4 regions of the Paenibacillus sp. FSL P4-0081 genome follow, and region 1 is predicted to be linked to each of the others. Evidence: riboswitches for the same ligand, from Rfam matches in the RefSeq annotation. Region 1 holds a riboswitch; each other region holds the start of a gene.
What was found. Region 1 has a riboswitch for cyclic di-AMP ahead of P40081_RS03065 (hypothetical protein). Riboswitches for the same ligand answer to the same signal wherever they lie in the genome.

Region 1 (8,111 bases):
TATTCCACATCCGGCTGCAGCGACTGCAATCAGGTGAAGCAGCTGCTTGAGAGCAAGGGCATTCCCTTCGAAGTCAGAGATGTGATGACCAGTACCGTCTATCAGGAAGAAGTCGAGAAGCTGGGCTTCATGGGTGTTCCAGTCACCGTATCCGGAGACCGGGCTGTCAAGGGCTTCAATCTTCCTGAGCTTCAGGAGCTTATTGAGGCAGCGGTACAGTAAGGATTCAGTCAGTTATGCAAAATGGTGCCGCCCTCTTTACAGGGCCGGCACCATTTTTGTCGTTCAGATCTGTCAGGCCGGGAATGTAACCCCCGTCATAGCTTCACTCAGCTCCCACAGCGTCAGAGCGTTGCCCGGATCAATCGCCCAGTCCTGCACCCCAGGCTGGTGCGAATCCCCGGACTCCGCTACAGGAGCGATGTCAGCATCCTCGCAATACACGCCGCCCTTGCCGTCGAGCAGCGGACTCACCGCGCACCAGACACTGGTCGCGGCTCCCTGCTGGACCGTCTTCATATGACTTGTACGCCCGGCCGGAATGCGGTTGCCCGCTTCATCCAGCGCCCCCATGCCGCGCAGCTCGTCATCCGACAGATGCCGGGCCAGATCGGTCAGGATGCTGCCGGGATGCACGGAGAATGCCCGGACACCATGTGCTTGCCCGCGTTTGTCCAGTTCAAGGGCGAACAGCACATTGGCGGACTTCGACTGGCCGTAGGCTGTCCATTTCTCATAGGCTCTACGCTCAAAATTCACGTCTGCGAAATCAACACCGGCAATGCGATGGCCGCGTGAAGATACGGAGACTACCCGCGCGCCTCCGCCCTGCACCAGCGCCGGCCAGAGCCGGGCCGCCAGCTGGAAATGCCCCAGATGGTTGGTCGCGAACTGCGCTTCGTACCCGCGGCTGTCGCGGGCCAGCGGCGAGGCCATGATGCCTGCGCTGTGAATCAGCATATGCAGCGGCCGGCCGGAGTCCAGGAACCGCTGCGCGAAGGCATCCACAGATGCCGGGTCCAGCAAATCCAGCGCCTCCAGCTCGACACCGGGAATCCCGGCAAGGGCAAGCCGGGCCTTCTCCGGTGTCCGAACGGGAACTATCACAGTGGCCCCCGCGGCAGCCAGGACACGTGTGGTCTCCAGGCCCAGGCCGGAGTAGCCGCCGGTCACGACCGCTATTTTACCGCTCAGATTATGGCCTTGGATTACTTGCTCTGCCGTAGTGTCCGGACCCCATCCGGAAGGAATCGGTCGCTGCATAAACTTCGTATTACTCGCCTCATTGTTTGTCTCATTGTTCGACTCTTTACTCATCCCGCTTTTCAGCTCCGTATTCATCCCAATTTTCACACTTCGTTCCTCCTCTGTTCCATTTCCGCGATGAACCTGCCGTCCTTAAGCTCCCGGAAGTTCTTCAGCTTGTATTTCATAAGCTCCAGTGCCGCCGTAAGTTCCGTAAGCTGCTCTTCAATCAACGTTTTATGCCCGTCCAGCACACTGTAGCATTCCTCGTAGTCCTCTTCCGCTGAAGCCCTGATATATTCTTGAATGGTGCGCAGCGGCATATGGGTTCTTTTGAGAATAGCGACGAAATGCACCCGGTCCAGCTCACGCCTGCTGTATGCCCGCTGGCCGTTCTCCTTGCGGCTTGCCGGGGGCAGGAGCTTGATTTTCTCATAATAGCGGATGGTATCCTGGCTGAGTCCTGTCCGCTCTGCTACCTCGGCGATCGTAAAAACAGGCTCCATTGGCTGCTGGCCTCCTTCCTAATCTAGCTTCTTAATCCAGCTTCTTAGTTTGGCTTTCAGTCTTGGTAATTTACTGACCGTCTGCCCTTACAGAATCAAATGATAATCCCTGGAGTAGGGTCCAAGTCAAGCATTCGGGAAGCGGGAATTAGGCCTTCCCGGATGTATAGTTTGTGCGGCTAGAAAGGTACACTTTTCGTAGAATCAGGCTCTAATTCAGGTACAAATTGTAAACCGCCATAATTACTCTAATAACACATTCACGAATCTATTTGCCAGACGGGTAACGCTTACTTCATCTTCAATCTCTCATTATCTCCCGATTACTCACTAATACGCCATTTCACAAAAAATCAATATCGACGGCGTTTCCGGTCTAACGCATTAATATTTCCGGAGTTCCCTCACCGCTACCTCCCAAAAATAAAAAACGGCGATTGAGCGAGATAAACGGATGATAATCGGCCACATATATGGTTTTAGTCTCCAATATTCCTCGCGAAGCAGCAATTTATTGCAAATCCGGCGCAGAAGCACTCTTTTCCATTTTTACAAAGACAATCCTGAAAGGGTATGATTCGTGTTGAAAGTTACCAGCGATAATGTGAATGCACGCTGAATTTCCGCCAAGCGGAAAACGGGGGAACCATCAGGCCGCAGGCCTACTTGGGGTGAATCCGAAGGAGACTTCAATTACGCAGTCTCAAAAGGTAGGGCGACTCTCACCGTCCGAATCCGACAGCTAACCCCGTAAGCGTAAAGAGAGAGATCTTGATCCGCCACGATTTTGCCCCAGGCTTCTTACGCCTGTAACAAAACCGCAGCAGAGGTCCTCCTCTGTCTGCGGTTTTTTGCGCACTTATTCCGGCGGATCAGCATTTCGGCAAACCTATCAACTACATATCCAAACTATAAATCGCCCACATTCAGGAAGGAACGTGTCCACATGCCAGACCCATTATCGTCCAATGCAGTTCCCGCTGCCGGATTCACCAGCTATATTGAGCAATATAGCGGAACCATCTATGCGCTAAGCTGTCTCCTGCTGGAGAAGGGCGCCCGCGCCGATCAAGCCGCAATTGCTACATTCGCGGCACTCTATGAGCCTTGGCTCAAGGGCAGCATCCAAGCAGATGCTTACTCCCTTGCCGCCTACAGGGAATGCATCCGGCAATGCTCGCTGGTTGCTCAAGACCGCGGCCGCTGCTCTTCTGCCCTGCTCACCTGGGAGGATCAGATCGCCAGCGCCTTATGGTACGGCATCCAGCTGCCGCTGCCCGAGATCAGCCTCATCCTGCAGCGAAGCGTTCCTGAGCTGAAAGCGCAGCTCAGAGGGATTCGCGAACAGATGGCTGCTGCGCGGCCAGCTGTCCCGCGTCCGTCGGCGGGATAATAGGGAAGATGGCTAGGCCTGCAACAATAGACTCAATCATGCCACTGCGATCCATGCGGACTCAGAGGACCTTAACTAACCAGTTTCGCCTCATTTTGAGCTCCTTCGAACAATATAAGCGCGCCTGAGTCCGCAACGGGCAAAAAAGCAGGCTTTTTCACAAAATAAGGTCCTCTCAGTCCGCGTAGCAAGCGCTGCATAGAGTAAATCCGCTGACGTCGTACATATTAATAAAAGCCGCAGCATCCGCCACGGCTCTCCATTTGCTAATGCTATGCTATCTGTTCCAGTGCCAGAAATCAGCGCTTGCCCTTGCCGCCCTTGGCGAACCGCCAAAAAGCCATGCAGCATCCGAGCAGCCCGACGCCCAGCAAGATGGTCTGCAGTGCTCCCAGCCAGGTTGATTTGTCCGACGGGATCAGGCTGCTGATAATGATCAGCAGGATGGAGACCACGACCAGCACGGGGGTTTGTCTACTTTTTTTCACAAAAAATCACCACTCCTAATTACTAATATTACTAAGGTACACTATCTGCGGGGGTTTAACCAGTTTAGAGTGGTTTGTGATCACTCTATAGAACAGCATTATTTATAAGCCCGTTTCATCACTACAGGTCATCCACCTTCCATATCCCATCATTTTAATCATTGAATAGACAGCGGTATCATCACTCCCGTTATCCCAGGACCTGTCCACTACCACTTCGTATTCATCAGCGTTTATTTTATTCATTTCATTAATTTCGTAATCTGTTATATTTGCCGTCTCCTTGCTGATTTCAGCATACAGAGCCTTCCTTTCATCTATCGTCTTACTTTCTGAGGTATCTCCGGAACACCACATGTGCACTTTCGCAATGAAATCATCCAGATAGCTCACTACCACACTGTTCAACTCCGGATCATCACTTAGCTAAAATACGAAGGTTAACAATAACATTGCAAATTGGTTCTATCGTAGATATAATATGTCCGTAATAACTATTTAGTGTAATTAAAGGAGATCGGGCTATGACGGAGTTCTGGGAAGCAAGCTTCATAGAAAAACAAACGATGTGGGGATTTGAACCTTCTGACTCGGCAATCTTAACCAAGGATTTTTTCCTTGAAAAGAATGTTAAAGACATCCTGATTCCCGGCATTGGATATGGCAGAAATGCAAAGGTTTTTATGGACAATGGTATAGATGTTACTGGTATTGAAATTTCGCAAACAGCGATTGATCTGGCGAGGCAGCGCGGGCTGGATATGAATGTTTACCACGGCTCGGTAACCGACATGCCATTTGACAACAAACTCTATGACGGTATTTTCTGCTATGCACTGATTCACTTATTGGATCAGCGTGAGCGGGAGAAGTTCATTCAGGATTGTTATAATCAGCTGAAGCCGGGAGGATATATGGTCTTTACAACGGTATCCAAAAAAGCACCAATGTACGGTAAGGGCGTCCAACTGGATACAGACTATTTCGAAATCATGGACCGAGTGAAAATGTTTTTTTATGATGCTGACTCCATTCAACAAGACTTTGCCAACTATGGCCTGGTCGAGATATCAGAAATAGATGAGCCCGGTAAGAATATGAAAAACAAACCTTCCATAAACTTCTTATTTGTAAAATGTAAAAAGGAAGGATAGCGCTCCAAGCGCACTGTCTGCATAAGTAAAAAAAGCCCACCCGCCTCCCCCGGCGAATGGGCTTTGATCTATGTTTACTGGCTGCGCTTCTGATATCTGCCAAAGGCTATGATGGTCACCACTATACCCACAATGCCTATACCCGTTAGCATCCCTTGCGTGAAATCTATCAGGTTGCTTCCGTTAGAAACTAACATTCGGCCCGCCTTTAGTGAAAGAAAAGAAGGGAATTGTAATAATGTGTGTTCCAATCTGGTAAGTTGATGATTAAATGATCCTGATTTCAGAAACACATTGTGTTAATTACCTTTTCATCTGAGCCTTTGCCACTTTATCAGCAGCAGCTTGTGTTTGTGTTTGAATTGCAGCAGTAGCTTTGTCTAATGTTTTCTTCCCGTTTACTACCTGTGTCAGTTCTTCAGATAGTATTGACCAAAAATCCAATTCCAAATCTGGTGACTTGTTCATGAGCGCATAACTTGTAATAGATGAATTGAAGTTAGGTTTTAATTTATAGAATGCATCCAGCTTGTAACCAGAATACTCTTTAACCATGCGGGACAGAGGTGCACCTATACTATTATTAGAGTTGTTAGGTTTGTAGTATTCGTTAGCGTGGTCATCCCCATTGAAATATTTAATGAACTCCCAAGCGGCATCCAGATTCGATGCACCTGCTGGAATAGCCAAAATCTCAGAACCAAACACATATCCTGTTGACTTCCGGTCCTTAGAATCCGCAGGGCCGGCAGCCATACCAAGCGTAAACGGTTTATAATTCTTTACATTGCTATTTGCTGCTTGCAAGGACTGCAGCTGACTGATAGAGGCTACTATCATAGCGGATCGTCCCATAATGAACGGGCTGCTTTCCAGGTAACTTTTGCCCGACAGAGTGATTCTTTCGTCAAGTACCCCCGACTTCGTAGCCTCGACAGACAGGCGATAGGCATTTTTCCACGACGCTGTATTCGCAGTAGCCTTAAGAGTATTTGGATCAATATACGTTAATCCTTCTGTTCTGGCAATATCCATTACCAAATTGCTGGACCCAAAGGAGCTTAGACCCCAAATTCGGGTGTTCTTATCTCCTGTAGTAGGGAATTCACCAGCAAGTTTCAATATTTCTTCCCACGTCATTCCGTCACTTGGTGCTTTAACATGGTGCTTTTTAAATAAATCCGCATTATACAGAAGAGCATACGACTCCACCTTTAGGCTTAACCCATAAAGTTTGCCGCCGCCTTGTTCCTTCAATTCAGCAAGCAAGCCAGGGTACACTGTTGTCATGTCATACTGATCCCGTTCAATTAACGGTTCTAAATCTGCCAGCTTTTTATCTTTAGACATTTGCTGGTAATCATAGGGGGGCAGCATTACAAGATCCGGTGAATACTTTTGGATCGCCGAATTGTAATCTGTAACCGAACCTGAACCTGTAGGTGCAAAGACTTCGATGTCTGTATCCGGGTAGTTCTTACTGAACTGGTTCCCGTACGTCCTATTGAAATCATCAGCGTTCCAATACAATACTTTTAAAGTATCTTTCGTATCTGCCTGGCTATTCGAATTTGCGGAAACCAGTTGACCTGTGGCAAGACCTGCTGAGGTACCGATCAACATCACACTGAAACTAGTAAGCATGATCTTCTGTATCATATTTTTCTTCAAAAATAAAGCCTCCACTCATTTGTTATTTCAAACGGTTATTCACTTGGATGGACTCAAGTATAGAATAGAAAGCTTATAAGCCAGCTACTGAAATCCTTATCATTTCCTTAAATAAGGCTGAGAAGTGCGGACAAAAAGGAACCCATTCTCAGATAGAAGCTATCTAAGAATGGGGCCTGGGTTATTTCTTCGCTTTTTGCTTTTTCACAGCCTCATCAAGGCTCTTTTGAACCTGTGTTTGAATGGAAGCCAGCGCTTTGTCTAGTGTCTTTTTGTTGCTTATTACCTGTTTAACTTCACTCTGCAGGATAAGTGAATACTGTGCATTGTTAAATGGAACTCCTATTGGATTAACATATGGTGGTGTTTCCAGGTTTGGTTTTAATTTATAGAAGGCCTCCATACTAAATCCTTTGTATTCTTTACTATAATCCATCCGTGACAGGGAATAATCTGAAAGCATCTCGGACTTAAATTTAGCAAAATCCGCTCCGTTATAGAATTTGACGAAATCCCAAGCAAGATCTTTATTAGATGAACTAGCCGGAATCGCAAAGATTGAATCAAGATGAATGTTTCGTGTCATGTTCCGGTTCTTAGGATCGGCAGGACCCGCAGCAATTTTAACGGTAAACGGTTTGTACTTTGCTATAGCAGATTTATTTGCAGTTACCCCCTTTAAAGTATTCATACTAGTCGTACTTACTGTCATAGCCGCTCTTCCCATAAGGAAAGGGTCCACATCATATCCACTTTTATTTGAGCCTTCTATGGTATTGGATTTTATCGCAGTGATAGCCATACTGAATACCCTTTTCCAAGCGGCTGTATTCATAGTTACTTTAAGTGTATCAGGATTATAACGGGTTAACCCTTCAGAAGTTGCTATATCATTGATCAAATAGGTGTAATTATCAAGCGGATAGTGAAGTCCCCAGATACGGGTGTCCTTATTTCCTTTAGTTGGGAATTTCGCGGATAGTTTCAGTATTTCTTCCCAAGTCATTCCGTCCTTCGGTAAGGGGACATTATATTTTTTGAATAAGTCTACATTGTAAAAAAGGGATTCTGTGTTGAAGCGCGGACTTAGCCCGTAGAGCTTTCCATTCACTTTGAGTGCGTCCAACAATCCAGGATATAGGGTTGCAGTGTTATAGTTGTCACTCTTGATTAACTGTCCCAGTTCTGCTAACTGGTTCTCCTTGGACATCTGCTTATATTCAAGGGTGTTCAACATGACAACATCTGGCGATTGCTTGGCGATAAAAGCTTTTAAGTCTGATTTCCCATCCCATTTCACTTCCTGAATCTGAGTATCGGGAAATTGCGCTTTGAACAAGTTCTCATCGAAATAATATTTGTCTTCGTACAGCACCTTTAGAGTTTGTTTCGTGTTAACCTGGGTGTTTGAATTAGCAGAAGCTTTTGGGTCTTGGCTAAAGCCTGCTGAAATAGCCAATAGCATAAAGCTCAAACTAACGATTACTGACTTTTTTAAAATAGTTCTCTTCAAAATAATACCTCCACTCCTTTATTGTTAAAACGATTATCTGTTTGTACTGAGCTAAGTATATAAGAGAAAACTTATCAGCCAGCTACCGAAATCCTTATCATTTCCTTAAAGCCTCCATATCAACCTTAGGGTTGATATGGA
Region 2 (8,111 bases), 650 kb from region 1:
TGCCCCCAGCTTCATCATCGCTTCCTTGAGCTGCTGTACCTCCGGGTGCAGCTTCAAGGTCACATCCTCCAGCACATTGCCCAGGCCCGCGCAGACCGCCGAGAAATCGCCGGCTTCAATCGCCTGCTGCATCCGGAGTGCGGACGGATGAACCGCGATGTTATTCGCGCGTACGCGTCCGTACACCTCAGCCGTCGATACATTAATCGGCGGCTTGGCCAGGACGACCCAGCATTGCGGCGGACTCGCTATTTGCGTCAGCCGTTCTCCCCTGCCCGTAGCCAGGGCAGTGCCTCCTGTGACGCAGAACGGGACGTCCGAGCCCAGCTCGGCGCCCAGTTCCTGCAGCTCCTGCGCCGGGATCCCGAGGCGCCAGAGCCGGTTCAGGCCGCGCAGCGTAGCCGCGGCGTCACTGCTGCCGCCGGCAAGGCCGGCAGCGACCGGAATTCTTTTGTCCAAGTGAATATGTACACCGCTTCTCACGTTATAGCGGTCTTTAATCAGTCTTGCGGCCTGGAAGGCCAGATTCTTCTCGTCCAGCGGAATATACCCGGCCTGGCTAGAGATAATAATGGAATCACGCTTCAGCTCGGAGAGCTCCAGACGGTCGGCCAGATCGACCATAGTCATAATCATTTCCACTTCATGAAATCCGTCAGCGCGCTTATGCAGCACATCCAGCATCAAATTAATCTTGGCCGGCGCTTTCTCATACATTTTCAAGGCGTTCACCCACCCTCAGCTTTTCCCGTAAAAACAACTTAACATATTATATGAGAAACTGGCAGTGAAGTCCATTAACAAAAGTTGAGTAAGCTTCTCCGGACCCCCGTATTTGGAAAAAGGTACCGCCAGCAGGCGATACCCAGGTTACAACTGCAGACCCCAGCTTTACGGCGTTACGATTTCCGTGCAGCCTGTTCAGCCAGCTGAATCGCTCTCTTGACCATGTTCCCGGCGTCAACTGCCCGGATTCCGCCCCAGCCTTCCTGCTCTACCGTTTCATAAAATCCAAGCTCCTTGGCCAGCTCTGTCTTCAGTTCCTCCGACATCATGCCCCGTCTTCTGCGGCTCATTACGGATTCCTCCCTGTATGCTATTGGATGATGAGCTACTGCTTATGTAGTATGCGGCCAAGGGGCACAGGTCATGCAGCGGAAAAACAAAAAACAGCCCCCCTTCAGGGAGACTGTCCGTGACGCTAAGCTTTAATATACATAATCCGCATCTGCCCATCGTCTTCGGTAACTGTGATTTCCACAGATTCAGTAAGGATATCGGCATAGCTATAGGAGACTCGCTTGAAGGTTTGCTGCTCCTGATCCAGTTTGACAATAAATACAGAAGGGTACGTTTCTTCCAGGACACCGGTACGTTCAACGGTCTTGCGACGACCACCGTTAGCCCGCAACGTGATCTTATGACCGACGTGAGCTTCGAGACTGCGTTTGATTTCCAACAGCGCGTTATTAGCCATTGCCTGACGACCACCTCTTTCCTTGTCCATTATACAACTTTTCACAATCATTGTCAAAGCAAATAAATAATTATAGATGATGCTAAAATAGTTGTCAACGGAATTTTTTTAGAAGCAAGTAGTCCCGGCTTAAGCGCCTTGTTATCGGTAATGCTGAACGCAAATCTGCCCATGAAAAAAGGAAGGATAAGCCGGATCGCTTATCCTTCCTTCTCTATATCCGCCGCTACAGCACCGAAGGCGCCACCTTCAGGGTAGCAAGATTCTGCAGCCGGGGCATCCCGATACGGAAGCTCCCGCGGGTCTCAATTCCACCCATTCCCTGGTTGCCGCTGATGGTATGGTTCAATACATCGCTCAAATTGACCGTATCGCGGATCGATGTGAATGAAGCCTTGGCCGCAATATAGACGGGGTCCAGGGCATGAATGAGTATTCTTCCCGGTGAGCTGGCGAAATTCGCCCCTGTGCCCAGCAGCGCCTCGAAATGCGACTGGCAGGCCCCTGCAACAATCGTCAGGGCGTCGAAATTCCGCTCATACTCCCGGGCAACCTGGATAGCCGCAACAAAATTCTGTGAATTTTTGTAGCTGCTCAAGCTGTAGAGATCATAACCCTGCTGTTGCTTAAGTACTCCGTCATGACCGGTAATCACCACGATATCCGGACGCACACGGGGCAGCAGCCGGTATAAGGTCTCCGCCATTTTGGACTCATGAATATGATGCCCTTCGGCGGGTATGCGCAACTGCTCATACAGACTCAGGCTTTTCTTCAGGTAAAGCGCATCGCCATCCAAATGCAGCACCTTACCCGGCACTTCAAAGTAAGCAGCTTCCTTGGGAGATTGGGTCCAGGTCCCGGATACACTCTCTCCGCTGCGCTGGCTCTGCTCCTGACGGTCTTTACGCAGCCAGCTCAGGGATTCTATGGCTTTGATCTGCGCCTGCTGCCCCCGCTCTGTAATCCGGGTAGGAGGCACCTGCACCAGATCATCCAGCGGAGAGTCCGCCAGCAACCGGAATTCCGTCCCCTTGATGACGGCTTTATTCTGCACTATATTCTCTACCCGGAAAGTCACATCGCCGCCATAAGATTTACGTATGACCAAGTCTCCTAAATTCATTACAACACCACCTCTACCCCATGTTATGGGCAAAGGTCCCGGTTGGTTCATCACCCGGAGTGTTTTCTGCTGATTATACGATTCCTGCAGCCAGCAGGACAGCGCTTAGCCGCGCATATTCCTCCAGGCTAAGTGTCTCTCCGCGGCGGGACGGCTCTATCCCTGCTTCAGCCAGCAGGGCCTCCAGACGCTCACGCCCCTCTTCAGCGAAGTAGCGGGCCTTCAGGTTATTGGCGATCGTCTTGCGCCGCTGGGTGAAGGATGCCTGGACAACATCGAAGAAATGCTTCTCGTCGGCAACTTCAACCGGAGGACGCTCTCTGACCTTCAGACGGATGACGGCTGATTCTACATTCGGCTGCGGAATGAACACTGTCCGGGGTACCATGCAGACCAGCTCGGGCTCACTGTAATACTGGACGGCAATACTAAGACTTCCGTACTCTTTGCCCCCAGGAGAAGCAGCCATACGTTCGGCAACTTCCTTCTGGATCATAACGACGATGTTATCAAGCGGCAGCTTCTCTTCCAGCAGCTTCATGAGAATCGGGGTCGTCACATAATACGGGAGGTTGGCCACTACGCTGACCCGGTCCACACCGGCAAAATCTTCGGCAAACAGCTCCTGCATGTTGACCTTCAGTACATCATCATTGCGGATCTTTACATGGGGATAGGGTGACAGGACATCCCTGAGGATCGGGATCAGTCTGCGGTCAATCTCCACCGCTGTGACCGCTCCTGCTGTCATCGCCAGCCTTTCCGTCAGGGCTCCGATACCCGGGCCAATCTCCAGTGCGCCTGCTGCAGAATCCAGACCTGCGGCATCGACAATTTTGTCCAGAATATTCTGGTCGATCAAAAAGTTCTGGCCCAGGCTTTTTTTGAACGAAAACCCGTACCGCTGTATGATTGCTTTGGTTCTAGTTGGGGATGAGATATTCAGAGTGTCGCTCATGAAGTAATGCCTCCCTGATCAATTTGGGCGAGAGCGCGCGCGAACTCTTCGCGTGTAATACCGAACATCGCCAGACGCTTGTACAGCTGCTTGCCGTTGCAATAACCGATACCCAGCAGATTGCCAAGCTGCATTCTTCTCTCTGCTGCCTGTGCGTGTACCATCATACCTGCGGCCATAAGATCATCCAGCCCGATTACAGCCGGTGCCCCTTCAAAAGAAGTGTGGACATGCTCCAGCGCATGGCGGATGGCCTCAGGCGAGGCATTCTCCACACCTATATCCCCTTTGCGGGTAGCATCCTTCTCCGGAATGAATGCGTGCTTGCATCCGGGTACCTTGGAGGAGACAATTTTGCGAATTCGCTCTCCGGCATGATCGGGATCCGTGAGGATGATAACCCCTCTGCGTTCCATGGCTAATGTAATCTTCGCAATGACCTTGCGGTCCACTGCGGAACCGCCTGTTTCAATCGTATCCGCTTCTACGGCCCGCTTAACGGCCACGGTATCGCTTTTACCTTCGACGACAATTAATTCTTTAATCATAAATAATTTACTCCCTTACTCTAAAACGCAAAAAGAAGAGGATTCGCTCCCCTTCTTTTTGGCTAAAGAATGTATAAGTGATGAGCGGCAGCTCTCTAAATTCCGTAAGTGCTACCCCCACTATATCTTATAAACCGCTAATTTGCAAAAGACTTGCCGCTTAGTTAAGCTCCGGCTTCACAGGTCCAATCACATAGATGGTCCGCGACTTCCGGCCGAAATTACGGGCATGGCTCAGTGAATCGTAGTAAACATCCACCTTGTTGCCTTTAATGGCACCGCCGGTATCCTCTGCTCGGCGAAACCCTAATCCCTCAATGTACACCCACCAGCCAATTGGTATTACATTCGGATCCACTGCAATAGTGCGGCCTTCCGTTACGCGTGTGCCGGAGGCGGTGCGTGTTCCAATTCCCGGTTCTTCCGAGGAATAAGCCGTCATGGATACGTTTTTGATCATTTTTTTGTATTCAAAATCTACGCCTGCCTTGCTCGTGACGTTGTTGCTCTTCGCACTGACTTTGGATGATTTGGAGGTTGTTGTTGCTTTGGATGTAGTTGCAGCAGCTACAACAGGCTTCGGAACCGCTTTGGTACCGACAGCAATAACCTTATCTTTGGTTACCGTCTGAACTTCCTTGCCGACCATATTCATGGAGACTAGCTCCCCATCCTGATATATCTTCTCGATATGCTGGATGATCGCGCCCGGCTTGCCTGCCTGTGCAACTCTTACGTCTCCCTTATACAGAGAGGGGTCTGCGGTTTTGATGACCTTAAAAGGCAAGTTTACTGTCCGCTGTACGGTCTGCTTGGTAATACGGACAATCTTGACTTCCATGTCGGGTGTGACTGCGGTATCAAGCGAAGGGAAAATCTTGTCATTGCCCTCCAGGCTGTAACCCAGCTTGGTAATGGCATCTCCGAGCGAATCCTCGGTGGTGTATATGGTCTTGGTTGCACCGTCTGCAGTAAGCACAAGCTTCTGCGCACGGGTGATTACGACACGGTCGCCGTCTTGTATTTCATCACTAAGGCCAATAGATAGCTCATCATACGGCTGCAGCGAAATTTGTTCCTTTGCCAGCACATCACTGAGCAGCGCTTCCCGCGTCTCCAGTGTCTGTACCTGTCCGTCTATAACTAAAATAATTTCTTTATTACTCTGACCGTGTACGTACAGCAGAATTAACAGTGCGATAACAATCGATATCACACCTGCAAGTGAAAGTACGCGAGGATTCACTTGCTTCAACCGTAATGCGAAAGACCTGCTGGATGATTGCGAATCATGGGATACCTCTGGTTGGAATACGCCCACTCTCTCCATCCTCCTTACATAGCCCCGTCGTCCAAGTTATATCAAGGTGACTGCATCATTTCTGACGAAACTAGGTTTGAGATTGCAACAGGATACGCCCGCATTGCTCCAGCGTTTCCTGCTCATGGATCGCCTGCTCGGCATAGCTACTCCGGATATCTGTTATATAACAGTATGCCGGGAACATCCGCATTATTCAAAACAAAAAAAAGCCCAAAAAAGAGTTCACAGAGGACTCTTTCGTGGCTTCTCCGGTGTCGAATACGCGGGAATGTTTATGCACGAGGTTTCCTCTCTTACTTGCGCTTACGGGGTTAGCTGTCGGGTTCGGGCATAAGAGAGACGCCCTATCTCAGGTCACCCGCTCACGGCGGTTGCCCTCAAATTCACCCCAAAGACCACGTGAAGAAATCAAATAAAGTCTGCGGCAATTCTGTGTTGTACTCTATGTACGGGCATGCGGCAGGGCATTTATTGGTTCCCCCGTTCTCCATACGGAGACTCAGCGAGACGATCCATGAAATAGTGACTGTCACAGTAACAACAGCTCACTGCACTGAAAAGATGATATCCTGTTTTGATGCATGTTGTAAAGGACGATTCAACCACGTTTACGTAAAAAAATGATTAAAATATTGTAATATTCAGCCGTTTTTAGACTATAAAAGTTTAATATATCGGCTATACTTCATTTTTCACCGCTTTTTCTCCCGTTTTCAGACAATCCCAAATCGTTCCAGTGCGTTCGCATACGTAATTTCCGCCAATTCCTGTAAATCAATCCCTTTTATTGCCGCAGCTGCCTCCGCTACCAGTCTTACATGTGCGGTCTCATTCCGCTTGCCGCGGAAGGGGTGCGGAGTCAAATATGGGGAGTCCGTTTCGATCAGCAGCCGGTCCAGAGGAGTCTGGGCGAGCACCTCTTTGGGCACCCTGGCATTCTTAAACGTAATCGGTCCGCCGAAGGACAAATGGAAGCCGAGATCCAGACACATTTTGGCGCTTTCCCAGCTGCCGGAGAACGAATGCATCACCCCTCCAACCTCACCCGCTTTTTCCTCCCGCAGAATCCGGATTACATCCTCGTGGGCATCGCGGTTATGGATACAGATTGGCATCTTCAGTTCACGAGCCAGGCCAATTTGCTTGCGGAATACCTCATGCTGCACATCCTTAGGAGAGGTGTCCCAATAATAGTCAAGTCCGATCTCACCGATGGCCACTACCTTGGGATGACTGCAAAGCGATGCGATCCATTCGAGGTCGCCCTCCTTCATACTGAATGCATCCTGTGGATGCCAGCCCACCGCTGCATAAATATAATCATATTTCTCTGCGAGCTCCATCGTTGTCGGAATCGTTTCCCGGTTGAAACCGATATTGATCATTTTACTGACTCCGGACTCCAGCGCCCGGGCGATTACCTCCTCGCGGTCCTCGTCGAATTGCGGAGCATCCAGATGGGTATGTGTGTCGAATAACTGCATTATATTTCATCCTTTCCGCCTTGATTTCTATGATGAATTACAAGTATTTTAGGTTATTTTGCAAAAATATCTGCGATGGAGGGCGGCAACTGTGGAAGGGCTTTCTGCAGCCTGTCCTGCGGGAAATAGAGATGGTATCTGCCTCGGTGAATCCCGCTGATTGAGCGTACAATATCCGATACCTCTGAGATCTCCCGCAGCTTATCATGACGGTCCAGAAGCAGAATCTGCTTGCTGTCAAAAGCATCCCCCGGACGGAATACATCATAAGGAAGATCTGTCGGAAAATCAATTTCCAGATCATAATCAGCACGCAGTCCGGCACCGGCAAAGCTGCGGCGGATTTCGTCAATTGTCTCTGTATCCAGATGCTCCATCTCCACATATTTATACAGTTTACGATGAATAAACCGGCTGCACAAGTCGCTTAAAATTTCATCTTTCTCCAGCGTCCACTGCATGAAGGCTGTCTGCATCAATGCCTCATCCAGCAGCAGGTACTGCTCCACCGTTACATCCCCGCGGAACAAATCACTTAGCGGCTCAATCATGAACCGGAAACCATAATCCTCCTGTACCAGCTCCTTGGCTCTGCGGAGAATCTGGCGCAGAATAATTTCCGAGCTGCGTGTTACCGGATGGAAATAGACCTGCCAGTACATCTGATAACGTGACATCAGGTAATCCTCAATCGCATGCATCCCGGATTCTTTAACAACTACCCGGCCGTCATAGGGGCGCAGCATCCGCAGAATCCGGTCAATATCAATGGTTCCGTAATTTACCCCTGTATAATAGGCATCACGCAAAAGATAATCCATCCGGTCCGCATCCAGCGGCCCCGACACCAAATTGACAACAATTTCATGCTCATACGTTTTGGAGATCACAGAGGCTACTTTATTGGGGAAATCCTCAGCTACATCACGCAGAATAGCGGTGATTTCCGTATCCTCCAGAATGATCCGGCAGGTCCAGTCCTCATGATCCATTTCAAAAGCTTCTTCTATAGAATGGGAAAACGGGCCATGTCCCAAATCATGCAGCAGCGCCGCACACAGGGTAAGCAGACTCTCCTCAGGCATCCAATCCTTATATCCGCTCCGTTCAAACTGCGATATAATCCGCCGGGTAATTTCATAAACACCAAGCGAATGGGAAAACCGGCTGTGTTCTGCGCCATGGAAAGTCAGA
Region 3 (8,111 bases), 580 kb from region 1:
CATTGGGGATCCCATCGAGTTTTTTATTCTGAATGAGGAAATTATCGTCCTCAGAAAGTACACCTCCACAGAATGCACATTTTGCAGAAGCCTTGATCATGTAACCTACTATAAAGATCAATTCATTTGCAATACCTGCCTCAAAGAGCTGAGCGACCCCGGGCGCGGATCTGAAGAGATCACAATCTCTCCGGGCCCTGCAGAGGAGAACGCCGAACCTGTCCGCAGTGGACGGAGAACGAAGACGGAGGAAATGAGCCAGCGTCTGGAGAAAGCGATGGAGGACCACCCCTATGCCAACCAGAAGGAGCTTGCCGAGGTGCTCGGAATCAGCCAGGCCAGAGTAAGCCAGTTGAAGCGCAAGCTAAATACTGCCGGCAGAGTGACTCCGTAGCAGCGCATATCCCATCATCTTATACATAAGGCTTGGCCCTCTGCTAACAGAGAGCCAAGCCTTGTTTTTTGATATGCATGTTCGTTCAGCTTACTACTCCGACAATGCCGCTTTCAGCTCGTCAGGCGAAGCGGCCCACCACTCTTCATTATGGGCGATCAGCAATGATTTCAGCGCATTCCGCTCCGTAGACCCAAGTCCCTCCACAATAATCTTCCGTTTCAGGGCTGCATCCAGCTTATTGACATGATCGGCAAGAATCTTCCAGCCCCGGCGGGCTTCGGAATCAATCCACATCTCACAGGCGGTAATTCCGCCGTAGAACTGGCCCTCCGGTGTACGGTCCACAGCAACCCAGACCACCCAGACCTGTCTTCCTTCCGGTACATCCTCACGGTTCACGGAGAACTTAATCCCCTTCTCCACTTTGCTCTTGGCATGCATGGCACCGATATCGATAACGGCGATACCTTGATCAATAATAACAGGCGATACATTACCCAGATCAATGGAGCCTGCCCCGAAGCCTTTATGCTTACTCTTGGCATTCACAATATTCAAGGCAATCTGCTTTTTGCCCTCTGGTTGTACGTTATCCACAAGTGCACATCCTTTCCATTCACTAATTATTTAATTTTAGCTAATAATGCGCCGATTGCAAACATATACATCCCGTAGATGCTTGTCACGGGAGGAATCACAGTATGAAGCCACATTCATTAAGGTATACCCTCATCTTCGCAGCTCTGGCTGTTCTCACCTTGCTTGGAGGCGGAATATGGTTTCTTTCAGGGCACAGCCCTGCCGTATGGACTGCCTCTGCCCCAAAAGAGGCCAAGTCCCCCGCCGTCCTGCCGCAGCAGCAAATTGTGCAGTCCACTCTTCCGGAGATTACTCCGCCTCCGGTGTCGGAGGTTTTAAGCCAGCGTGTGGTGGAATACCACATGGATGTTCAGCTGCTGGCCGATACGGGAACCTTAGCAGCTTCCGAAACGGTGACCTGGATCCATCCGGGCAAAAAACCGGTCCAAGAGCTCTATTTTCACCTTTACCCCAATGCATTCGCTTCCGGCAATACAACCTTTATGAAGGAATCCGGAGGAACGCTCCGGGGCGACTCCATGCCTGCGGGCGGATACGGCAGCCTGACGCTGACGGATCTGCGGACCTCCGAGGGGATTTCGCTAATGCAGCGCACCCAGTATGTGCAGCCTGACGACGGCAATGTGAATGACAAGACCCTGCTTAAGGTCCACCTGCCCCAGCCGGTAAACGGTGGTGAGAGCGTAACACTCAAACTCCAGTTTGAGGTCAAGCTGCCGAAAATATTCGCCCGTATGGGAACCGCCGGCAACTTCGTCATGGCCGGCCAGTGGTTTCCCAAGCTCAGCGTCTACGAGCCTGCTGGCACAAGGGGAGTACAGGAGGAAGGCTGGAATCTGCATCAGTACCATGGCACATCTGAGTTCTACAGTGACTTCGGTATTTACAATGTAACCATCTCCGTCCCGTCCGATTACAAGGTTGCCGCCACCGGATTTCCGGTGAAGAACGCGCGGCTGGTACAGGACCGCAAAATCTATCAGTTCTACGCAGATGATGTTCATGACTTCGCCTGGGCGGCATCGCCGGATTTTGTGGTTGCCGAGAAGGCCTTCTCCGCGCCGCAGGTGCCCGGAGTAAAGATCAAGCTCTATCTGGACCCGCTGCATAAGGATCTTCAGGAGCGCTACTTCCAGGCCGCAGAGGCTGCCCTGACCGCCTTCAGCAAGTGGTATGGCCCGTATCCTTACTCCACCTTATCCATTGTAGTCCCGCCTGAATCTGGCAATGGGGCCGGGGGGATGGAATATCCGACGCTGATCACTGCCTTCGGTGCTGCCGAGGCATCGCCCGGCACTTCGCTTGAACGGACCGTGATCCATGAGATCGGTCACCAGTATTTCTATGGCATGGTCGCCAGCAATGAATTCGAGGAGGCGTGGCTGGACGAGAGCTTCACCTCATATGCCGAAGACCGGCTGATGGAGCAGGAATATGGCGTTGCCTCAAGCCTCCCGCTGCAGTCCAGTCTGGTCTCCTCCTCGCAGCCGCTCAATCTGGAGACGTGGAAATACACCGGAGATGATGCCTACACACGCAATGTCTATATCCGGGGCAAGCTGGTGCTCCGTGACATCGAACGGTTAGCAGGAGCCAAGAACATGGATGCCATTCTCGCTGCTTATGCCCGTAAATACCGCTTCAAGCATCCCTCAACCGCTGACTTCCAGAAGATTGTGGAGAAAGTAACCAAGCAATCCTGGCAGACTTATTTTGACCAGTATGTCTACAGCGGCGGAGCCCCTGATTTTGCAGTAGACGACATCAGGCTCACGGCTAAACGGGACGGCGGCAACGGAGCGGGGATTCAATATGATGCTGTAGTTGAGGTAAGTAACAAGGGCAGCCATTACGGGGATGTCCCTGTAAAATTTATTTTCTCGGACGGGTACTCGGTTCAGCAATACTGGAACGGCGAAGGGAAGACAACATCGTTTGAATTATCGTATAAAGCACCTCTGGTCTCCGCCGAGATTGATCCGGGACATTCCATACTGCTGGAGAGCAAGCATCTCAATAATTTCAGAATGGCGGAGCTTGAGCACAATACTCTTTCCCGCTGGACGCTCAGTGCGACGACACTGCTTGAAACCCTGCTCGGAACTCTTGTCTGGTGAGGTGAAGGATTGTGAAAATTTCGATAACCCGCGGTTGGCACAGCATGAAAGAGCAATTTTATATCCTGATTCTGCTATTTATCTACCGGCTGTTCTGGGGCTACTTCATGTACAAGTTCATTAAAAGCGCCGTCGTTCCGGTACTGCTGCGCTATCCGGATGCGAATGCCGGCGGCAGTAGCATAGGCAGGCTGCTGTATTATATTGAGGGGCAGGCTGCGCTGCACACGGACCCGGACGTCCGGCAATGGCTATGGCTGCTCCTGGCACTGACTCTGTTGCGGCTGCTGCTCTCCCCCTTTATCCGGGCGGGCCTGCTGCACGAGCTTCACCAGGAACGTGCCGGGGAGCGCGGACTGTTCTTTTTTCCCGGGATGAAGCGTTATGGTCTGCCTGTACTGCTGTTCAGTCTCGTTGAATGGGCGCTGGCCCTTCTGCCGCTCTATTGGCTGCTGCCGAAGATGTACCGTCTGCTTCTGAACGGCATTCTCGATTATCCGCTGCTGCTGACGCTCGTGCCTTATGTGCTGGGCTGGCTCGTCTACCTCTTCCTTATCCGCAAGCTGCTGCTGTATATGCAGTTCGGTTATACCGCCGGCACGGGCATGTTCACTTCGCTGCTGGTCTGTCTGAAGGTGCTTCTCCACTCCATCGGGATATCCGTCATTATAGGCGCAGGAAGTCTGCTGACGCTGATCCTCTGCAGCGCTGCAGCGCTCTTCTGCCCCGGCCTCCCGGCCCTGTTCCTGCGCCAGGCAGCTCCACTGCCGTCCACCCTATTCAAAATGTGGGGCATAGCCGCGCAGTATCATCTCTGGTCCAGTAAATCATTCCCACAATAATCGGCCGCCAAAACGGCATACTAAAAGAGTCATCGCCCCTCTGGTGAGGTGCATGACTCTTTTTTGTTTACAGCTGCGACAAGTGCATTTGCAAAACTGTAAATCCTTTGGTACAATGATGCCTGTACTACTAGTAACAAATTTGTAATCTTTCAAATGGAATGAAGCAGCTATGTAACCGAAGCCTTTAACCTTATGTCGATATGTCACTATTCTGGTGCACAAAACGCCGAATTCCCTGCACCGGGGAGTGGGGGAACCATATTTTGGGTGAATTGATCTCGCTTTAGAGGGGTCATAGGGGAACCTTCTACCGAATCCTTAAGCTAACCTCGCAGGCCTTGGAAGGAGTACATCTTTTGAGAAGTCAGAATTTTAAGAAGAAATGCACCGCAGCAGCGCTGGGTCTTGTGATGGTATTCACACTTGGAGCAGGCAGCGCTTTCGCAGATTCCAAAATGGATACTGTGATCTCAAAAACCATTGGAACGTCATATAAAACCGGGGGCACCAGCACCAGCGGCTTTGATTGTTCCGGATTCACCAAATACGTATTCAAGAGTATCGGCCTTACCCTGCCGCGCACCTCTAAGGCACAGTACAGCGTTGGAACAGCCGTATCCAAGAGTAATTTGCGTTCCGGTGATTTGGTATTCTTCAATACCCTGGGCAACGGAGTTTCCCATGTCGGTATTTATGTCGGCAATGGCAAATTCGCACAATCCTCCACTTCGCGTGGTGTAACCATCAGTTCGCTGAGTCAGGCATACTGGGCCAACCGCTACGTTGGCGCTAAAAGAGTGATGAGCACAACAGCCTACCAAGCTGTCGCTTACGATTGAACCCTTGAACATTTCCTCGAATATTCGTACCTCTAACAACTAAATGTAACTTATACGAGCCCGGTTTTGATTATTGCCGTAATCATTTCCGGGTTTTTCCTTTTCCTTATTCTACCTTTTACACTCATCTGCAGGCCCTGAAACACCTTTTTATCCCAAATCCAAAGAAAAATCCATCAATAGCTCACCTGCTGCGTAAATATGAGTCTTTCTATGCAGCTATAACTCTAAAAAACGCAAAAAAAATGCATTAATATGTTATAAGTGATTGCCAAGCGCCCTAGTCTTTGCTACAATTATCGCAGTGAGCTTTTAGTAACATTTTTGTAATTATTGAATCGCTTTTAACAAAGGTTTTGTCATGTATTGAATAACAGCTAATCCTAATCAACAGTCGTGCCGAGTTCCCTAAAGATTTAGGGAAACGGGGGAACCAACTTTGGGTGAATTGACCTCCTATTCTAAGAGGGGTCATAGGGGACCTTCAACCGAACCCTTAAGCTAACCTCGTAGGCATTTGGAAGGGGTATTTACTTTTGAAGAAGAAGCTAGCAGCCGCAGTACTAAGCTTTTCCATCATCTTCACCATTGGAGCAGGAAGCGCTTTCGCGGATTCCAAAATGGATAAAGTTATCGACAAAGCCATCGGGACCAAATACGTATCCGGCGGTGTATCCACGAACGGTTTTGATTGCTCCGGATTTACAATGTATGTTTTTGATAAGATCGGAATTAACCTGCCCCACCAATCCGGCTCCCAATATGAGATGGGCACTGCTGTATCCCGCGATGAAATGAGACCGGGCGATCTTGTATTCTTCAATACAAGCGGCAAAGGCATTTCTCATGTCGGTATTTATGTTGGTGACGGTGAGTTCGCACATGCTTCTTCCTCGCGTGGTGTAACCATCAGTTCGCTGAGTGACAGCTACTACGTCAACCGCTACGTTGGCGCCAAACGGATTATGAGTACAGATGCTTACAAGACTGTGGCTGCGGATTCCGAAGAGAATGACGATGTGCAATAATTTGTCCTAAATATAAGCGCTTTTCCAGGATTTTTGCCGAAATCTTGGAGGAGGGCTTATTTTTTTGTCTATAAAATTACTTACCCCGCTCTATATTTGTAAAACACCAATTTCGCTCTTTCATAAAATATTTATTGGCGTTTGTCAAGTTCCGGTCTTTCTGCAAGGTTTTTGCGTCGAATCCGGCTCGTTTTGTATATAATATTTATAGAATGAAGTAATGTTCCATTGAAAGGAGGCCTCCGCTTATGATAAGTTCCCCGGTAACTTTTTATGTTGTTCCTATGGAGTCGCGGCATGCTGCTGAGATCTGTGAGTGGAACTACAGGCCCCCGTATAATATTTACGGCTGGATGCCCTGGGAGCAGATGCAGGCGCTCGGTGTTGAATTCGGTGATCCGCAGCTGCGCAGCGAGCAATACGTTTCCGTTGTGAATGGACAGGGAATCCTGTGCGGCTTCGCCCAGCTGTTCCCTATGGAGGGTGTAGTCCGGCTTGGAATCGGCATGCGGCCCGATCTGTGCGGTCATGGCATGGGACATCTGTTCATGAAGGCCATCGTTCAGGCGGCTTTGCAGCGTTATCCGGAACGGGAGATCGATTTGGAGGTACTGACCTGGAATCAGCGGGCCATCCGTGCTTACCAGAAATGCGGATTTACCATAACGGATACTTATGAACGCAGAACCCCAACTGGCGATAAGCCATTTTATTGTATGGTCTATGAGAAATAGCATTCCACTTCTGTATGTTTGCAATTTTCCCAGGAGTTTCGTTCATTTTTTTGACACAAATACTATGATAACGCTTCACCATCCGGTATAATGAAGGAAGCAGCTTACATGGAGGGACGGATGCAGATGCAGAAATGGATCATGAGCGGTTTGTTTTTTGCCGCCTGTGCCTTTGCCGTGGTCTTAATGTTTACCCTGCCCGGCAAAGCCGAGGTGGCTGAAGAGAACAAACCTACAATGCCTGAGGTTGTGCTGGACGCAGCCGGCGCGGAGGCCCTGGTGAAAGCCAACTGCATCACCTGCCACGGGGATCAGCTTCAGGGCGGTGTAGGGCCGAACCTGCAGCAGGAGGGCGCACAGCATGACGCGGCGCAGATTTACAGCATTGTGACCAAAGGCCGCGGGCAGATGCCTTCCTTCAAAGACAAACTAGCCCCTGAGGAAATTGCGAATGTCGCGTTATGGCTGGCCGAGAAGAAATAATAACATGCCCAAAGCAAAATGCCCGCTGCAAAGGATACCCTGGTATCCCTGCACGGGCATTTTTATGGATCAGGCGGTACTGTCATTTCCATAAGGATCCTGTCCTCTAACGGTTTTTCTCAAAAGCCTCGTTAATTTCATTAGCCTGGCGTATATCCAGCTTCTCCACATCTGCAGGCAGACGCAGGATAACGGTCTTGTAGTCAATGGTGATATGCGGGTGATGGTCGAACGCTTCCGAAATCGCAGCAACCTCATCCACAAAAGCAATTCCCTTCATATATTCATTGAACATATATTTGCGCACCATAATATCCTCTTCCAGTTTCCAGCCTTCCAGCTTGCCGATCTGCTCCCGCAGTTCTTCCTCTGTAAATGGCAATTTGTTTCCTCCCTTGCTTAATTAGCTATATCACAGCAGTCCTGTCTTTCAAATAAAACATCCCTCAGCTTCTTAAAGTCCAAGGGATGTGCCGGGCCAAAGATTTTTTTCGATTTAATGTATTCTTAAATCCCGGCGAATAGTACTTCTCATCCCAATTTTAACATGGGCTGATGCCTGGGACAAACTCCGGCTCCGCAGCTGCTTCCGGTCTACACCAGAACCACCGATGCCAAATCCTCGTCGCCGAGCAGAATATTGATGCGGTGCGTTTCTTTATCGTACATTACAACCCCGCTTCCGACCTTAATCACCGGCTCATTGCCCAGTGCGTAGAACAGATCCTCCGCAAGCGCCTCCCAGACCTCCAGCTTCGACTCCTCCGGCAGGTTCTCCCACTCCTCAGGCTCCATTTCGAAAAAAATATACCCGTCGGAAATCCGTCCGACTGCGCCTGTCAGTTCAACCAGAATTTCACTGTAATCTCTGCCATGCTTAACTCCCACGTCAATCACTCCGTTTTCTTCGCTGATGAATAATAACTTACCTTATCCATTATAGCCGAAAAAATCACTTCACAAAAAAGGGAATGCTGTCGATAAATAAGAATATACGTGATTTGGTTACGTGCAGAGTGTCCTCCCGCGGTTCAAGGATGATAAACGCGGTATAGTCGGATCACTTCT
Region 4 (8,111 bases), 1.5 Mb from region 1:
AGCGCGCCGGCGTTCCTCAAGGAGGAACAGCAGCACTCCAGGCGGAGCCGCTGCAAAGCGCATTCCGCAGCGGCGCGGACGAAGCGGCGCTCGCGTCCCGCTGTGCCTGGTATCCGCAGGCCGGATGGCCGGATACCGTGGCCTGCGCCGGGAATCTCGCGCGTATCTTCGGCGAGGTTCCCGGCGCGAAGGCGCTGGCCTGGAGCCGGCTGGCGGTGACAGCGCCGGGCTTCACTGACACCCGGCTGAGCCTCCGCAGCCGGGACGTGGCGGCACTCCGGGTCTATGTGGATGGCAGGCTTGCCGCCATCCAGCCCGGGGGGAGTGCCGGGCTTGAATGTGTGCTGCCGCTGGGCTTCGGCAGCCATGATCTGCTGGTCGAGGCCGTCTGCGGCGGCCCGGACTGGGGCTTCCGGCTGGAAGCGGCGGACGCAGGGGGAGAAGCGGAAGCGGACACCGTGAACCTGGTCTTGCCGCATCCTGTGGAAGGGCAGGCAGGACCCTGGCTGTATCTGGGGACCTTCCTTGCATCGGCTGCACCGGAGGCTGCTGCGGCGGCTATGATGGATACTCCCTTTGGGGAAGGGGCGGAGAGCTGCTTCTGGCGGGTAGACCGCCCCGGCGGAGCGGTCAGGCCGTATCTGGAGAGCACGCTGTACGGACGCTGGAATTATCCGCTGGGCGTGACGTTATACGGGCTGCTGTGCACAGGGACAGTGCTGGATGATTCCCATTACACCGCTTATACCAGAGGCCATATTGAGCAGTGCACACGGCTTCATGAATATTCACTCTGGGACACGGGCCGTTACGGCGCTCCGGGAATTAATCAGCAGCTGGCGCTAATCGACTCCCTGGATGATTGCGGCTCATTCGGTGCGGCGATGCTGGCAGCGCACAGCGTGCAGCCGCTGCCTGGAGCAGCCGGGGCGGCAGAATACATTGCCCGCTACATTCAAGGGACACAGTCCCGTGACGAGGCGGGTGCGCTCTACCGCACCCGGGGCACGACCGATTTCATGCAGGGAACAATGTGGTGTGATGATTTGTATATGAGCACCCCTTTTCTGGTCCGGTACTATCAGCTGACCGGCAATGCTGCCTATCTGGATGACGCCGTGGCCCAGTTTCTGCATTACCGCGCGCGGCTGTTCCAGCCGGAGCTTGGCATTATGCACCATGTCTATGACTATAAATTCGGCAAGCCGAACGGTGTGCCTTGGGGCAGAGGCAACGGCTGGGTGCTGTTCTCACTGACCGAGCTGCTGGAGATTCTGCCGGAGCAGCACCCGCAGCAGCCGGAGCTGCTGGATTATTTCCGGGAGCTGTGTGAAGGGTATCTGCGGCTACAGGATGCAGCAGGGCTATGGCATCAAGTTCTGACGGATGCTGAAACCTATGCGGAGGCATCCTGCTCTTCAATGTTCGTGTATGCCTTCGCGAGAGGGGTACGCAGAGGCTGGCTGCTCAAGCCGCAACCCTACGCCGCTGCAGCAATACGCGGCTGGCACGCCCTTGCCGAATACTGCATCGACAAGCAGGGGAATGTCTACGGCGTCTGCCGGGGATCAGGCTACTCCTTCAATAAGCTCTATTACAAGGAGCAGCTCACCTGGCAGCTCAACGATACTCACGGAATTGGCATAGTACTGCTGGCCGGTATTGAAGCGCTGGAGCTTACGCGGGAGCTGGAAGCACAGAAACGATAAAGAAATTATACTGTATTGATAATATTTGCCGGCCGGGGCTGTCTAGTAAGCAGATTCACTGCTTACTAGACAGCCTCTTTGCTATGTAACAGCACTGCTCCAGAGAAACGGAGCAAGAAGGAGTAAATCATCGGCCGCTTAAGAACGAAAGCAAAGAATACGCCTTCATTCATGCAGGGACGGCATTTTTGGCTTCTTTTGTCAACCGCAGCGTTTTACATTAAATGGCTGCAGGCGTAAGATTCAAATCAACAACCGAATGAAATTTAACTGTTCTCAAATGGCTGAATTCCAGTAATGGGAACGGGGGAACCAACGGTGATTACGGCTTTTGCTCAGATAGCGGCCGCTCACCTGGGGTGAATCCTTGCTGCATGCTGTAACGGTGCTCCGGCAAGGTAGGGCAATCTCGCTGCCCGAATCCGTCAGCTAACCCCGTAAGCCTCGAAGAGAGAGGATGAGCGCCATGATCGATTAACCGACCACGGAGAGCCCTGCTGCTGCTGTGGTCTTTTTGCTGTGCAGGCAGTGGGGGAAGACGGTCTGAATCAAGAATAACAATTCATATAACAACGTAAAAAGTATCTTTATAATGTGATCTGAACTGCCTAAGGAGGTGATCGTTATCTTAACTATATTTATCGTGTGCTTCTGGGTCGGACTGCTCCTGCTCCTCAGCGGCGGACTTCACGGGCATAGCCTGGCGGGTCATCTGCATGCGGGGGGCGGTGACGCCGGGGGTCCGGGCTTTGTGCCTATACTCCCGCTGATGGTGTTTGTAACAGTCTGGGGCGGCTCTGGTTATGTGCTTATCCGCTTCAGCGGAATGAGCGTGCTTGCAGTAGTGCTGATCTGTACCATGATTGCCTTGCTGACAGGGTGTCTGATGTATGCAGTGCTGGCCCGGGTGATGACCCGGTATGACAGCAGCATGAATGAATTGGATTATGAGCAGGCAGGGCAGCTTGGATACATCAGTGTGCCTGCAGCGGATGGGGCAGCCGGGGAAATGAAATATGTGCTGCACGGAACGATGCGCTCCATTGGAGTGCGGGCAGCAACCGGCCAGCAGCTCGTGAGGGGCGACAGGGTGATTATTTTGAAGGTGGATAAGGGAATGGCGGAAGTAACCCTCTTCGAGAGGGAATTCGGAGAAGTATAAATGACGGGGAGTGTCGGACCAAATGGTTATTCTTTATTTAATCTCAGGCATTGTTGTTGTTATTCTGCTGGCTTTGTTCAGTATCGTGACCGCTTATAAAAAAGTCCCGCCCAATCAGGCGATGATTGTATACGGTCTCGGCGGTAAAAGAGTGGTGCAGGGCGGCGGGACGTTCGTCATCCCCGGCTTCCAGAACAATAAGACCATCTCGATGATGCTGATGAGCTTCGATGTCATTCCGGCGCAGGCGATGTTCTCCCGGCAGGGCATCAAGCTCAACCTGGAGGCGGTCGCCCAGATAAAAATCAAAAGCGATCCCACCGCTATTCTGACGGCCAGTGAGCAGTTCATCGACCGGCCGGAAGAAGACCGCGAGACGATTATCCTGCATTCGGTGGAGGGCCACCTGCGCGGCTTAATCGGGCAATTGACGGTGGAATCCATCCTAAAGACGCCTGATGAAATCAACAGCAAGATGAGGGAGACCTGCTCGGAGGACCTCGACAAGATGGGGCTTGAGGTCGTCAGCTTCACCATCAAGAAAATTACGGATGACAAAGGGTATATCGACAATATGGGGGTTCCGGAAATTGAGCGCATCCGCCGCGATGCCAGCATTGCCAAGGCGGAAGCGGAACGCGACATTCAGATCAAGCAGGCCGAGGCGGAGAAGGAATCCTCCATTGCCAAAGCCAATGCGCATCAGGCCACCATTGAAGCGGGAACCGCCGCCCGCGCGAAGGAATCCCTGTTTGAGAAGGAACTGAACATCAAGCAGGCGGATTTCAAGCTGGAGACAGAAGTGAAGAAGGCACAGGCGGATCTTGCGTATGAATTGCAGCAGAACAAAATTAAGCAATCGCTCGTTACCGAACAGGTCAAAATCACGCAGATGGAAGCGGAGGCCAACCGCACAGTCCGGGAAATTGAAGTCGAGCTGAGACAGCGGGAGCTGGAGGCAACGGTGATCAAGCCTGCCCAGGCGGAGAACCAGGCTACGGTCATGAGAGCGGAAGCCGCCAAGCAGCGGCAGATTCTTGAGGCGGAAGCCGAGGCAGCGACAACGACCAAGCGCGGACTGGCCACGGCGGAAGCTGAGCTGGCGAAAGGGAGAGCGAATGCGGAGATTGTCCAGCTGGCCGGAGCGGCGGAAGCGGGAGCCCTGGAGAAGAAAGCCGAAGCGTACAAACAGTTCACACAAGCTGCGCTTACCGTGGAATTCCTGAAAATACTGCCGGAGCTGGCTGAGAAAATTGCTTCCCCGCTCGCCAAGGTGGATAAGATTACAGTGATTTCCCAGGATGGAGCTACCTCAGGCGTGAACAAAATTACCGGTGATATCGCCAAAATAATGGCCCAGGTTCCTGAGTTGACCCAGACGCTTACCGGTATGAATGTGACCGAAGCGCTCAGCGGACTGCTTGGCCGGGATAAAGAGCAGTAATTCATATACAGCAGCAATAAAGCCGCCGTTCTTTCGTTAATGGAGAATTGCGGATTTATTGCTTTTTTGTGTGCCGGTTATTCTCACTGGTCACAGACGTGAAGCTGGATTTGTAGTAAACTGGAAGGAATGTACTGTCTGCTCGCAATTATTCTACAGAAAAGAATGTGATATATTTATGCAGCTTCAGGCTCGACTGCCGGCCAAAAAATGGCTGGAGAAGTACCTTTCCGGGGAAGGGATGGATTACCGGCAAATTGTAGCTTTATTTATTCCGATCCTGATTGACCAGGCTTTCATCATCGGGCTTAATCTGGTAAACACTGCGATGATCAGCTCATCCGGCATGGCGGCGGTCAGTGCGGTGAATATGGTAGATTCACTGAATATATTCCTGATCAACGTATTCGTTGCCATTGCTACCGGCGGGACAGTGGTCGTTGCGCAGTACAAAGGCAGCGGCAACGACCGGATGGTATCCCAGGCTACGGCGGGTTCGGTTACCTCGGTATCGCTGATCGCCGTGGGAATCGGACTTCTGCTCATGGGCTTCCACACGCCGATACTGAACCTGCTGTTCGGAACAGCTTCCGCCGATGTGCTGGATAATGCCCGGATCTACATGATCGGCAGCAGTATTTCTTATCTGGGGATCGCCGTGGTTCAGGCTGTGTGCGGTGCGCTGCGCGGCGTCGGCAGGACGCGGGCTTCGCTGATGCTGTCGCTGATCATGAATCTGCTGTACGTACTTCTGAACGTAGTCTTCATTAACCTGCTGCACATGGGTGTGCTGGGGATGACGCTGGCGGTCAATATCGCGCGGTATGCGGGCATGATCTTTGCCCTGGTGTACCTGTTCAAGATTGACACGGTACTGCGTGTGCGGGTCCGCGACCTGTTCCATGTTCCGGTCTCTATGCTGCGCAGAATTATGTTCATCGGCGTTCCATTTGCAGCTGAGCAGATGTTCTTCAATGGCGGCAAGCTGCTGACCCAGATTTTTATTGTTAGTATGGGCACCTATGCGATTGCGACCAATGCTATTGCCGGCTCGCTGGCGATGGTGTTTCAGATACCGGCCAGTGCGTTGTCTCTGACGATCGTGACGGTGGTGGGCCAAAGCATCGGGCGGGGGGATGTGGCAGATGCCAGAAAATTCATCAAGTCCTTCCTCTGGATCGGTTCAGCCTCGTATGCCTTGGTCGCCCTGCTCCTGATGCCGCTGTTCCATCCGCTGGTGTCAATCTTCTCTCCGCCTCCTGAGATCATTGACGACTTGTTTGTAGTCCTGCTGGTGAATGCTATTGCCCAGATTCCGCTGTGGGCGGTCAGCTTCATTCTGCCGTCCGCGCTGCGGGCAGCGGGGGATTCCCGCTTCACCTCTATCACCTCCATGCTGTCGATGTGGCTGTTCCGGGTCGTATTCGGTTACATTCTCGGGATCGTCCTAGGCTACGGTGTGCTGGGGGTCTGGCTGGCGATGAACTGCGAGTGGGCCGTCCGGGGATTTGTGTTTCTATGGCGCTTCAGAGGCGACAAATGGTTTGCGCATAAGCTGATATGAACGCTGTGGCTGCTGATCTAAAGGCTGTCCCGTAAGTAGTTTTCCCATAAATGTAAGACAACAGAGCAGCGTTGCCCGTTATTAAGTGGCGCTGCTCTGCGTTTTTTGTATCGCGTGCAGATTCCCTGCACGTGGTGTAATGAAGTGAAGGCTGGCGCGATATGATGTCGAGCCGCGTCGGGCTGTCCAAGTGTTCTCCGGTAGGAGTGGCTTCTTCAGGCCAGCAAGTGGAAAAACGTATCTTAATTCGTCAATTTCTGAGCGATGTGCGGAAGCAAGTGGAAAAACAACATCTAATAGGGGTAGTTTTCACTACTTTGGATGAAATGGAGTGATTTAAGTGCTGTTTATCCAACTGCTGATTAAGCAGGGGGACATTCGCTCATCAGCAAGTGTAGTAAATCCAACTGCTACTAATCCGGCCTCTATAGCATCCGGCTTATAAAGTGGCAAACAGGTGCTTCTTAGTTCTGACACTCCAGTGAAATGAACTATAAAAAGCACGGTACAATCTTTAGTTTCGGGTAAGACGCTTTTTTTGCATTATGCTACGATTTGGGTTGAGAAGGGGGGCAGCTTTCACATAACTGTAAGCGCTTAACTCAAAAGAAACCCAAATTCATACAGAGGAGTGCAATGCATGAAGCGAATAATCAAGCAAGTCTCTCTCGTATTACTGGCAGCCGTCCTGCTTCTTCCGGCAGGCGGGTATATTCCGGCTGCTCAGGCAGCAGAGGCCCCGGCCACGGTATACCACGAAAGCTTTGCGGGCGGCACAGGCAAGGCAGTCCAATCCGGAGGCGCCAGCCTCAGTGCAGTCACGGGAGTTTCTTTTGACGGAAATGCCGATGGGGCAGCGTTATACGTAAACAACCGGGTAAATAACTGGGATGCGGTTGATTTTAATTTCTCGGATGTCGGCCTCAAGAACGGGCACACGTACACCGTCACTGCTGTCGTCTACGTTGATGCAAATGTAGCGGTCCCGGACGATGCGGCGGCGGCGCTCCAGACAGTGAAAAGCTATGGGAATTATACGGCAGTACCCTATGTGGCAGGCCAATCAGTCACACTAAAGAAAACATTCACTGTGGATACCAGTGCCGTGGACCCCGACAAGAAGGATTATGCCTTGCGCATCAATTCCAACGAGGCCGGGGCCGCAGTGCCATTTTATCTTGGAGATATTCTGTTCACTGAAGAGGGCACTCCAGGCGGCGGGGAAGAACCTGTCCGGGACCCGGCTTTACCATTCAATACGATCACCTTTGAAGACCAGACGGCAGGCGGCTTCACCGGCAGAGCGGGAACTGAGCTGCTTACGGTGACCAATGAAGCGAATCATACGGCGGATGGTTCCTACGCGCTGAAGGTTGAAGGCAGATCCTCTACCTGGCACGGGCCTTCCCTGCGTGTGGAGAAATACGTGGATAAGGGCAGCGAATACAACATCTCTGCCTGGGTCAAGCTGATCGATCCTGCCAGCTCGCAGCTCCAGCTGTCTACGCAGGTGGGCAATGACAGTGGTGCGAGATATGTGGCCCTGTCCCCCAAGACGATCAGCACTGCTGACGGCTGGGTGAAATTTGAGGGCAGCTACCGCTATAACAGTGTGGGCGGCGAATATCTGACCCTTTATATTGAAAGCTCCAACAACACAGCAGCCTCCTTTTATATCGACGATATCACTTTTGAGCATACAGGCACCGGCCCGGTGGATATTCAAAGGGATCTGGTTCCTCTAAAAGCAGCCTATCAGAATGACTTCCTGATCGGTAACGCTATTTCAGCCGAGGATCTGGAAGGTGTCCGGCTGGATCTGCTGAAGCTGCATCACAACGTTGCTACCGCAGGCAATGCCATGAAGCCGGATGCGCTGCAGCCGACTAAGGGGAATTTCACTTTTACAGCGGCAGATGCGATGGTGAACAAGGTGCTGGCGGAAGGGATGAAGATGCACGGGCATGTGCTGGTATGGTACCAGCAGTCGCCTGACTGGATGAACCTGACCACGGATGCAGCAGGCAATACCGTTCCTCTGGGACGTGCCGAAGCACTCACCAATCTTAGAACTCATATCCGGGAGGTTATGGAGCATTTTGAGGGCAGGGTGATCTCCTGGGATGTAGTTAATGAAGCAATGAATGATAACCCGTCCAACCCGTCCAACTGGCAAGGGGCTCTGCGTCAATCCCACTGGTATGATGCCATCGGTGCGGACTATGTAGAGCA

Region 2: linked by a shared signal. The riboswitch ahead of P40081_RS00150 (resuscitation-promoting factor) and the one ahead of P40081_RS03065 (hypothetical protein) in region 1 are both predicted to bind cyclic di-AMP.
Region 3: linked by a shared signal. The riboswitch ahead of P40081_RS00495 (C40 family peptidase) and the one ahead of P40081_RS03065 (hypothetical protein) in region 1 are both predicted to bind cyclic di-AMP.
Region 4: linked by a shared signal. The riboswitch ahead of P40081_RS09245 (NfeD family membrane protein) and the one ahead of P40081_RS03065 (hypothetical protein) in region 1 are both predicted to bind cyclic di-AMP.

Annotation. Positions count from the first base shown of each region.
Region 1 covers NZ_CP009280.1:683,689-691,799, reverse strand. Annotated here, with positions in the region: gene P40081_RS03080 (glutaredoxin family protein) at 1-222, shown strand, start outside; gene P40081_RS03075 (oxidoreductase) at 295-1,317, opposite strand; gene P40081_RS03070 (MerR family transcriptional regulator) at 1,350-1,751, opposite strand; cyclic di-AMP (ydaO/yuaA leader) riboswitch at 2,355-2,522, shown strand; gene P40081_RS03065 (hypothetical protein) at 2,698-3,144, shown strand; gene P40081_RS03060 (hypothetical protein) at 3,444-3,632, opposite strand; gene P40081_RS03055 (hypothetical protein) at 3,735-4,031, opposite strand; gene P40081_RS03050 (class I SAM-dependent methyltransferase) at 4,157-4,786, shown strand; gene P40081_RS39680 (hypothetical protein) at 4,861-4,983, opposite strand; gene P40081_RS03040 (ABC transporter substrate-binding protein) at 5,090-6,457, opposite strand; gene P40081_RS03035 (ABC transporter substrate-binding protein) at 6,639-7,970, opposite strand; gene P40081_RS03030 (hypothetical protein) at 8,096-8,111, opposite strand, start outside.
Region 2 covers NZ_CP009280.1:29,770-37,880, reverse strand. Annotated here, with positions in the region: gene ispE (4-(cytidine 5'-diphospho)-2-C-methyl-D-erythritol kinase) at 1-723, opposite strand, end outside; gene P40081_RS00175 (small, acid-soluble spore protein, alpha/beta type) at 900-1,076, opposite strand; gene veg (biofilm formation stimulator Veg) at 1,202-1,477, opposite strand; gene yabG (sporulation peptidase YabG) at 1,704-2,603, opposite strand; gene rsmA (16S rRNA (adenine(1518)-N(6)/adenine(1519)-N(6))-dimethyltransferase RsmA) at 2,677-3,561, opposite strand; gene rnmV (ribonuclease M5) at 3,558-4,109, opposite strand; gene P40081_RS00150 (resuscitation-promoting factor) at 4,270-5,430, opposite strand; cyclic di-AMP (ydaO/yuaA leader) riboswitch at 5,719-5,948, opposite strand; gene P40081_RS00145 (TatD family hydrolase) at 6,147-6,917, opposite strand; gene P40081_RS00140 (HD domain-containing protein) at 6,971-8,111, opposite strand, start outside.
Region 3 covers NZ_CP009280.1:101,219-109,329, reverse strand. Annotated here, with positions in the region: gene P40081_RS00520 (AbrB/MazE/SpoVT family DNA-binding domain-containing protein) at 1-394, shown strand, start outside; gene P40081_RS00515 (YwhD family protein) at 488-994, opposite strand; gene P40081_RS00510 (M1 family metallopeptidase) at 1,099-3,114, shown strand; gene P40081_RS00505 (hypothetical protein) at 3,159-3,956, shown strand; cyclic di-AMP (ydaO/yuaA leader) riboswitch at 4,174-4,312, shown strand; gene P40081_RS00500 (C40 family peptidase) at 4,370-4,798, shown strand; cyclic di-AMP (ydaO/yuaA leader) riboswitch at 5,186-5,329, shown strand; gene P40081_RS00495 (C40 family peptidase) at 5,335-5,826, shown strand; gene P40081_RS00490 (GNAT family N-acetyltransferase) at 6,075-6,560, shown strand; gene P40081_RS00485 (c-type cytochrome) at 6,687-7,043, shown strand; gene P40081_RS00480 (4a-hydroxytetrahydrobiopterin dehydratase) at 7,150-7,425, opposite strand; gene P40081_RS00475 (hypothetical protein) at 7,638-7,931, opposite strand.
Region 4 covers NZ_CP009280.1:2,171,614-2,179,724, forward strand. Annotated here, with positions in the region: gene P40081_RS09240 (glycoside hydrolase family 88/105 protein) at 1-1,709, shown strand, start outside; cyclic di-AMP (ydaO/yuaA leader) riboswitch at 1,982-2,168, shown strand; gene P40081_RS09245 (NfeD family membrane protein) at 2,326-2,871, shown strand; gene P40081_RS09250 (flotillin family protein) at 2,894-4,315, shown strand; gene P40081_RS09255 (MATE family efflux transporter) at 4,494-5,879, shown strand; gene P40081_RS09260 (glycoside hydrolase family 10 protein) at 6,520-8,111, shown strand, end outside.